2 regions of the Novosphingobium sp. HR1a genome follow, and region 1 is predicted to be linked to the other one. Evidence: riboswitches for the same ligand, from Rfam matches in the RefSeq annotation. Region 1 holds a riboswitch; the other holds the start of a gene.

Region 1 (4,207 bases):
AGTGCGAACCAGTGGGTCCTGGGCGCGGGCGTGGCCTATACGTTCTGATGCGGGGAGCCTTCGACGGCTTCGATCACCTTCCGGCGCAAGTCAGGCAGCACTTCCGCTTCGAACCACGGGTGCTTCGCCATCCACAGCCGGCTGCGCCACGCCGGATGCGGAAGGGGGAACAGTCCTTCCGGCGCCTCGCGCCACCGTCGCACCGTTTCGGTGAGGTTGGGCGCGAAGCCGCGCGGCAGGTAGCGTTTCTGGGCGTACTGCCCCACCAGCAGGGTCAGGCGCCGCTGCGGCAGTTCGGCCAGTAGCGGCGCGTGCCAGCGCGGGGCGCATTCGGGGCGAGGGGGCTTGTCGCCGCCGCTCGCCTTGCCCGGATAGCAGAAGCCGGAGGGCATCTGCGCGACTTTCGCGGTGTCGTAGAACATGGCCTTGTCGAGCCCCAGCCAGCCGCGCAGCCGGTCGCCGCTGTCGTCGTCCCAGCCTATGCCGCTGGCATGGACCTTGCTGCCCGGCGCCTGCCCGATGATGAGCAGGCGCGCGGAGGGGCTGGCCGCGACGAACGGGCGCGGCTCGAAGCCCAGCGCCGTCTCGCACAGGCGGCAGGCGCGGATTTCGCCGAGCAGGGCGTCGAGGGTCGCGGAGGCCATCTACCGCAGATGGCCACCTTCCTTGCCTGAGACAAGGCGTGCCCTGTTACCCCGCCTTGTCGAGAGCGGCGACGGGGTCCTTGGCGATCTGCGGATAATACGTCTCGAGCATGGCGTGCCAGTCCGCCGGAAGGTCTTCGAAGCGCTTCACCTTGCCGCCGTTGCCGAACAGGTTGAGCGTACCGGGGCGATCGCCCATCCGCAGCCATTCCGGCCAGCTGCGCACGTCGTTGGACTGCACCCGCGTGTCGACGTTGGTGACCGCCGGGTCCAGCACCAGCGCGCTTGGCGCGGACAGGGTGCTCACTTCGTTCAGATAGGACACCGAGCCGTCGGGAGCGGTCACTCTGGCGTGCGAGCGGTCGCGCACCGCGATCTCGCCGGTGCGCAGGGTGAAGGGCACGGCGGGGGTGTGGACGTGCTCGAAACGGGGCGCGCCCGGAATATCGGGAATGTCGATCTCGTTGGTCGCCGAAACCCGCACGCGCGTGGGGATCGGGCCGCGACCGCCGACTTTCACGGTCTCTCCCGTGATCGGGTTGCGGAGGTCGGTGAGGCGACGGCCGGTGTCGATATCGACGCGGAAGCTGATCTCCAGGTCGATCAGCTCGAAACTGCCGTCGGCGTTGTGCGTGATGCGCTGGATCGATCCGAGATTGATCGCATAGACCGGGATCAGGTCGCCGCCCGTCGCGGCCATGTACGGACCCTTGATCCACGAGAAGACCAAGCCGTCGTCCGTGCGATAGCGCAGCTTGCGATAGATCAGCGAAGCGTCGGCTGCATTGGCGGTGTCGAGCAGGCGCTTCTTCGGCGTTGCCGCCGCCGCCGGAAGCGAGGCTGCGGCAAGCGCGGTGGCGCCCAGTCCCAAGGCGGTTCGTCGGTTCAGTTTTGCCGCGTCGTTCTGCTCGATCATTTTACACTCCCCTTACTGCGATCGAGAAAGTTGATCGTTATCGGAGGAGCAACAAGCATGCGGCACGGGATTGGTCGCGTCTCGGATAGCGATGGGCTCAGCCCGCCACACGCATCTCCATGAGGGACGAGGAGTAAGGCACGATGAGGCTCTTCGCGCGGTCCCAGGCGCCGCGCAGCCAGGTGTCCTGCACGGCCGGATCGGGTGGGAGGATCGCGGGCATCGTCTCTCGCCCCTCTGCTCTCAGTGCCGCGTTCGCTTCGCAGGCGAGGAGGGCGAAGGAGGGAATCTCGCTGTCCTTCCATACCGCCGCCATGGCGAAGACCGGTTGGTCGGCGCAGGCGAACCAGCACTGGCGGCGCTTGCCATCCGTGGGCGAGGGGCGGCCCCACTCCATGAAGGCGGTGGCGGGGACTAGGCAGCGGAACTCGCTGTTGCGCAAGTTGCCGATCCAGAACGGGCTGTCGAGGTTGCGCACCGTCAGGATGCCGCGCTGTTCGTGGACCGAGGGAGGCGGCGGTACGCCCCAGAGGCGCGGGATCATCCGGCGCGGGGTGCGATAGTGCGGCCTCGGCCCGGCGATCGCCTCTCGCCCTGCCGTGATGACCGGCGCGAACTGCCCGGGCGCGACGTGGCCGCCGTCCCACGGGTCATTGCCGGATTCGGCCCCGAAGGAGCGCGCGACATGCGGCGCGGGCGCGTCGAGGCGATAGAGCATCGGCATGGGCTCAAGCCTCTAGACCCCGCCGATACGCGCGTCTATCACTGCGCCGTCCCCGGGGAGCCAGCAAGTGGCTGAGAGTTGTGGGTATGCTCCACAAGACCCGTTGAACCTGAACCCGTTAGTACGGGCGGAGGAAGTGGAGCGTCGGGTTTGAGCATGTTTCAACGCCCGCAATGCGTCTCTTTTTTCGTCCCATGGAGAAAAAGAGAGGCAATCCATGGCAGACATCAATTCCAAGCTCGAGATCGGCGTGACCACCGGCCCCATCCGTGGATCGAGGAAGATCCACGTCGGCCCGCTGGGCGTGGCGATGCGCGAAATCCACCTCGAACCCGGCAGCGGCGAGGCCCCGGTGCGGGTCTACGACACCTCCGGCCCTTATACCGATCCTGATGTCACGATCGACATTTCGGCGGGCCTCGCCCCCAAGCGCCGCGAATGGATCACGGCGCGCGGCGACGTGGAGGATTACGCCGCGCGCGAGGTGAAGCCCGAGGACAACGGCATCAAGGGGCCTGACCGTTCGGCAGGGGTTCCGGCCTTCCCCAACGTCGTCAGGCGGCCCTTGCGCGCGAAGGCGGGCATGAACGTCAGCCAGATGCACTACGCCCGGCGCGGGATCATCACGCCGGAGATGGAATATGTGGCGGAGCGCGAGAACCTCGGCCGCGCCATGCTCAAGGAATACGTGCGCGACGGGCAGGCCAGAGATGGTGAAAGTTGGGGCGCATCGATCCCGGACTACGTGACGCCCGAGTTCGTGCGCGAGGAAGTCGCGCGCGGCCGCGCCATCATCCCCTCCAACATCAACCACCCCGAAAGCGAGCCGATGGCGATCGGGCGCAATTTCCTGGTCAAGATCAACGCCAATATCGGCAACTCTGCTGTCGCGTCGGACGTGGCGAACGAGGTCGACAAGATGGTCTGGTCGATCCGCTGGGGCGCCGACACCGTCATGGATCTTTCGACCGGGCGCAACATCCACGACACGCGCGAATGGATCATCCGAAACTCGCCCGTGCCGATCGGCACCGTGCCGATCTATCAGGCGCTGGAGAAAGTCGGCGGCATTGCCGAGGACCTGACCTGGGAAGTCTTCCGCGACACCCTGATCGAACAGGCCGAGCAGGGCGTCGATTACTTCACCATCCACGCCGGGGTTCGCCTGCCCTTCGTGCCGCTGGCGGCGAAGCGCGTCACCGGCATCGTCAGCCGCGGCGGCTCGATCATGGCCAAGTGGTGCCTGGCGCATCACAAGGAATCGTTCCTCTACGAACGCTTCGACGAAATCACCGAGATCATGAAGGCCTACGACGTCGCCTACTCGCTGGGCGATGGCCTGCGCCCCGGCTCGATCGCGGATGCCAACGACGAGGCGCAGTTCGCCGAACTCTACACGCTGGGGGAACTGACCAAGCGCGCCTGGGAGCAGGACGTGCAGGTCATGATCGAGGGGCCGGGCCATGTGCCGATGCACAAGGTCAAGGAGAACATGGAAAAGCAGCTGGCCGCCTGCGGTGAGGCGCCGTTCTATACCCTCGGTCCGCTCGTCACCGACATCGCTCCAGGCTACGATCACATCACCAGCGGCATCGGTGCCGCGATGATCGGCTGGTACGGCACGGCGATGCTCTGCTACGTGACGCCCAAGGAGCACCTCGGCCTGCCCGACCGCGACGACGTGAAAGTCGGCGTGGTTACTTACAAGCTGGCCGCCCATGCCGCCGATCTGGCGAAGGGCCACCCGGCGGCCAAAGTCCGCGACGATGCGCTGTCTCGCGCCCGTTTCGAGTTCCGCTGGCGCGACCAGTTCAACCTGTCGCTCGATCCCGACACGGCGGAGCAGTACCACGACCAGACGCTGCCTGCGGAGGGCGCGAAGTCGGCGCATTTCTGCTCGATGTGCGGGCCGAAGTTCTGCTC
Region 2 (4,207 bases), on a different contig from region 1:
CCTCGTTCCTGACCGGGGTGACCGAGCCGATCGAGTTCAGCTTCATGTTCCTCGCGCCCGTGCTCTTCGTGGTCCATGCGGTGCTGACGGGCGTGTCGATGGCGTTGATGTCGGCGCTGGACGTCCATCTCGGCTTCGGGTTTTCCGCCGGGCTGTTCGATTACGTGCTCAACTTCGGCAAGGCGCAGAAGCCTCTGCTGCTGTTGCCGGTCGGCCTGGCTTACTTCGCGGTCTATTACGGAGTGTTTCGCTGGGTAATCCTGCGTTTCGACCTCAAGACCCCGGGCCGAGAAGCCGTCGCAGGCATGGCCGAGCGGCGCGAGCGTCCCGCCGGGGAGCGGGGGCTGGCTTTCCTCGACGCGCTTGGGGGCACAGAAAACCTGCGCGAGATCGGGGCATGCACCACGCGCCTGCGCCTTGTCGTTGCGGAGCAGGGCTTGATCGATGAGGCGGAACTGCGGGCGCTGGGCGCCAAGGGCATCATCCGGCCTTCGGCGCATGGCCTGCAGGTTGTGCTCGGCCCGATCGCGGACGCGGTGGCGGACGAGATCCGCGCTGCGGCGCACGGCGGGGCAAGGACTCCCGTCGCCGCCGTGCCTTCGCCGAAAGTCGAGGCGGATGGGACCGAGGCGTTCGATCCTGCCCGACTGCCTGCGGATGTACGCAAGGCAATCGGACCCGACGCGGCGATATGGGCCACGCACGGGCGTCTTCTCGTAGATGCCTCCGCGAAACCGGACCTTGAAGCGCTGGCAGGCCATGGGCTGCGGCGCGGCGCGTTGGTGGGCACGCGCTGGCACCTCCTGTTCGAACCCGTCGCAGTGGAGCGCTGGCGCTCGCCGAGCTGAGGCGAGGACTGCAGGGAAGGTATTTTCGATACCAATGCGATACTAATGATATTGGTGTTGTCCCGATCCCTTTCCCGGCGTATGCCGGGACATAGAGGAGAACTATGGCAGCCGTGGACAAGATCGGCCCGCTTCGCGACAGCGAGACCGGCCCCCGCTACATGCGCCTCCAGCGGCTCATCCGTGACGCTATCGAAAAGCACCGGATCGCGGTGGGGGCGGCCCTGCCGACCGAGCGCGAACTGGTGGAGGAATACGGCGTCTCGCGCGTCACCGTCCGCAAGGCGGTCGATGGCCTGGTCGACGAAGGCATGCTCGAGCGGCGGCAGGGTGCGGGCACCTTCGTCGCCGCGCCGCGCGCATCCGATCAGGGCCAGCGCGTGGAAAAGAGCTTCTCGATCATGACCTCCTTCTCCGAGGACATGGCCGCGCGCGGACGCAAGCCGACCAACGTGTGGATCGACCGCTCCGAAGGCGTGGTGACGCCGGACGAGGCGATGCTGCTCGGCCTCTCGCCGGGCTCGCGAATCCTGCGCTTCAACCGCATCCGCTGCGCCGACGGCGAGACGATGGCGATCGAACATGCCGTCGTCCCGGGCTGGGCGCTGCCCTCGCCCGAGGTGGTCGGGGATTCGCTCTATGCCGCCCTCGATGCGGAGGGTCACCGGCCGGTGCGCGCGCTGCAGCGGCTGCGCTCGGTGGGTTTCAGCCCGGAACATGCCGCAATGCTCGGTATCTCGGCCGGCGATCCGTGCCTTGCCATCGAGCGCCGCGCGTTCCTGCCCGATGGCCGTCTGGTCGAGGCGACCAACTGTTACTACCGGGGCGATGCTTATGACCTCGTCGTCGAACAGGGCGATTACTGACCCGAACCTGTAATAATATCGCTTCCCACTTCGCATCGAAGCGCCTAAGGCGCGCTCCATCCCCGGGGGGCCGCTCATGCGCGGCTGAGAGGTGGTCAGCAGACCACGACCCGCTGAACCTGATCCGGTTGACACCGGCGTAGGGAGGGCTGGCGGCAGGTCCGTTATCCCTCCGAGTGGAGTGGACGCGAGACTATGACGGGCAATTTTTCGTATCTTTGTGGCGCGGCGCTGGCATTCCCGGCCCTATTTACGGCGGCGTTCGCGGCGGCTCCGGCGCTGGCTGACGAGGCCGATGCCTCGCCGATCCAGGTCATCGGTCATGCCGACCCCGAGGGCCTGCTGCCCGACCAGACCGAACCCAAGGCGGTCAGCGCGATCTCGTCCGAGTTCATCGTCAAGCAGGCACCGACGTTCAACGCCTTCCAGCTGGTGAACCTGCTGCCCGGCGCCAATGTATCGATGAGCGACCCTTACGGGCTCTCGGCCAGTTCCAGCCTGACACTGCGCGGGCTGGGGCAGGACCAGATCGGCGTGCTGATGGAAGGGGCGCCGCAGAACGACATCGGCTATTACAACGCCTATCCCTCGCAGTTCGCCGATGCCGAGAACGTGCGTCAGGTCAGGCTCGTGCAGGGCGGAGCGGACATCGACGCGCCGGTCGTCGCGGCGGCGGGAGGTCTGCTGTCGCTGACGCTGGACGATCCCAAGGAGCGGATGGGCGGGCTGGTCAACTTGTCGGTCGGTTCGTTCGACGAACGGCGCGTTTTCGCGCGCTTAGATACCGGCGAGATCGGCAATACCGGGCTCAAGGCCTTCGTGTCGTACTCCAACAACCGCGCCGACAACTGGCGGGGGCCGGGCTTCGACAAGCGCCAGCACATCGACGCCAAGCTGCTCGCTGAATGGGGCGAGGGCAACCGCGCCAGTCTGGCCCTGTCGTTCAACGAGGCCGAGACTTCGGGCTATCCGGCGCCGACGCTGGCCGACTGGCGCGCTTACGGTCGCGGTTTCAATTACAGCACGAAGTATACCGAGGGCGATACCGGGTACTGGCGCCTTTACCGCGCGCCGTTCCGTAACCTCTACGCCTCCGCGCCGGTGCATCTGAACTTCGGCAGCGGCCTGACGCTCGACAGCACCACGTATCTCCAGTTCGGCTACGGCAATGCGCCTTACGGGACGCAGTTGACCACGACCGGCAATTACCTCGGCACCGAGGAGCTGACGCAGCCGGTGGAACTGCCGGGCGCCGTGGACGGCCTCGCCACGGTGATGGGGAACTGGACCGGCAAGCAGATGCGGACCGGCAACGTCAGCAAGCTGACGCTGGAGGCCGGCGCGCACACGATCACGGCGGGGCTCTGGTTCGACTACGGCACGGACCGCGTGCAGCAGACCTACACCTCGATCGGTGCGGACGGGCAACCCTTCGACAAGTGGGGTTATCCGCGCAAGGCTATCCGCACTGCGGACGGCCGCCTGCTCGCTTACGAGAACGCGCGTACGGTCACGGTGACCAAGGGCTTCTTCGTCGCCGACAGCGTGACCGTCACGCCGCGCCTGACCGTCGATGTGGGCTTCAAGGGCGTGGATTTGCTGCGCAATGGCCGCAACCATCTGCCGGGGCCGCAGGACAAGGTGCATACCGACAGCTTCGCGGCGCTTCCGCGCGCGTCGGTGCACTACAAGCTGGACGAGCGGCAGCAGTTGTTCGCCAACGTGACCACGAACTTCCGCACGCCTAACGAGTTCGCGCTCTACAACAGCTACTATGGCGGCGAGGTGGTGCAGCAGGGGACTTCGAACCTCAAGAACGAGTACTCGGTCTCCGAGGAACTGGGTTATCGCTATATCGGGCCGAGCCTGTCATTTTCGCTGACCGCGTTCCATTACCACTTCCGCAACCGGCAGGTGGCGACGGTGATCAATAGCGGCGGGGCGCTGGTCAATTCTACGGTCAATGGCGGCAGTCAGACCAGCTACGGCCTCGATGCCGAGATCGACTATCGCCCGGCCAAGGGCGTGAGCATCTACGCCTCGGGCGAATATCTGCACACGCGGCAGGACGACGATCTGGCTATCGGCGGCGACTATCTGCCGACGAAGGGCAAGCGCGCGGTTTCGAGCCCCGAGTTCCAGTTTGCCGTGGGCAGCACCTATGACGACGGGCGCCTGTTCGGCAGCACCGCGCTCAAGTACGTTGGGCGGCAATATTCGTCGTTCATGAACGACGAGAGCATCAAGGGCTATGCGACGCTCGACCTAGCGATCGGTGTGCATCTGGCCGGGCTGATCGATGCGCAGCGCATGGACTTGCGGGTCAACGCGATCAACGTGACCAATCCGCGCGTGCTTTCGGGCGTGTACTCGGTCAGCAGCAACGCGCAGGACACCGTTGGGCGTAACGGGACGGTGATCTCCGGTTCTGCGCCCGCTTATTACATCGGCGGCGGCCGGGCGGTGGTGGCGACGCTGTCGCGCGCGTTCTGA

The links. Region 1 has a riboswitch for thiamine pyrophosphate ahead of thiC (phosphomethylpyrimidine synthase ThiC). Riboswitches for the same ligand answer to the same signal wherever they lie in the genome.
Region 2: linked by a shared signal. The riboswitch ahead of HWN72_RS25955 (TonB-dependent receptor) and the one ahead of thiC (phosphomethylpyrimidine synthase ThiC) in region 1 are both predicted to bind thiamine pyrophosphate.

Annotation. Positions count from the first base shown of each region.
Region 1 covers NZ_JABXWS010000048.1:3,048-7,254, reverse strand. The annotation lists gene HWN72_RS12315 (MipA/OmpV family protein) at 1-48, shown strand, start outside; gene HWN72_RS12310 (uracil-DNA glycosylase family protein) at 36-644, opposite strand; gene HWN72_RS12305 (DUF1838 family protein) at 691-1,560, opposite strand; gene HWN72_RS12300 (SOS response-associated peptidase family protein) at 1,658-2,284, opposite strand; TPP riboswitch at 2,328-2,438, shown strand; gene thiC (phosphomethylpyrimidine synthase ThiC) at 2,502-4,207, shown strand, end outside.
Region 2 covers NZ_JABXWS010000097.1:101,288-105,494, reverse strand. The annotation lists gene nagE (N-acetylglucosamine-specific PTS transporter subunit IIBC) at 1-848, shown strand, start outside; gene HWN72_RS25960 (GntR family transcriptional regulator) at 953-1,714, shown strand; TPP riboswitch at 1,768-1,877, shown strand; gene HWN72_RS25955 (TonB-dependent receptor) at 1,910-4,207, shown strand.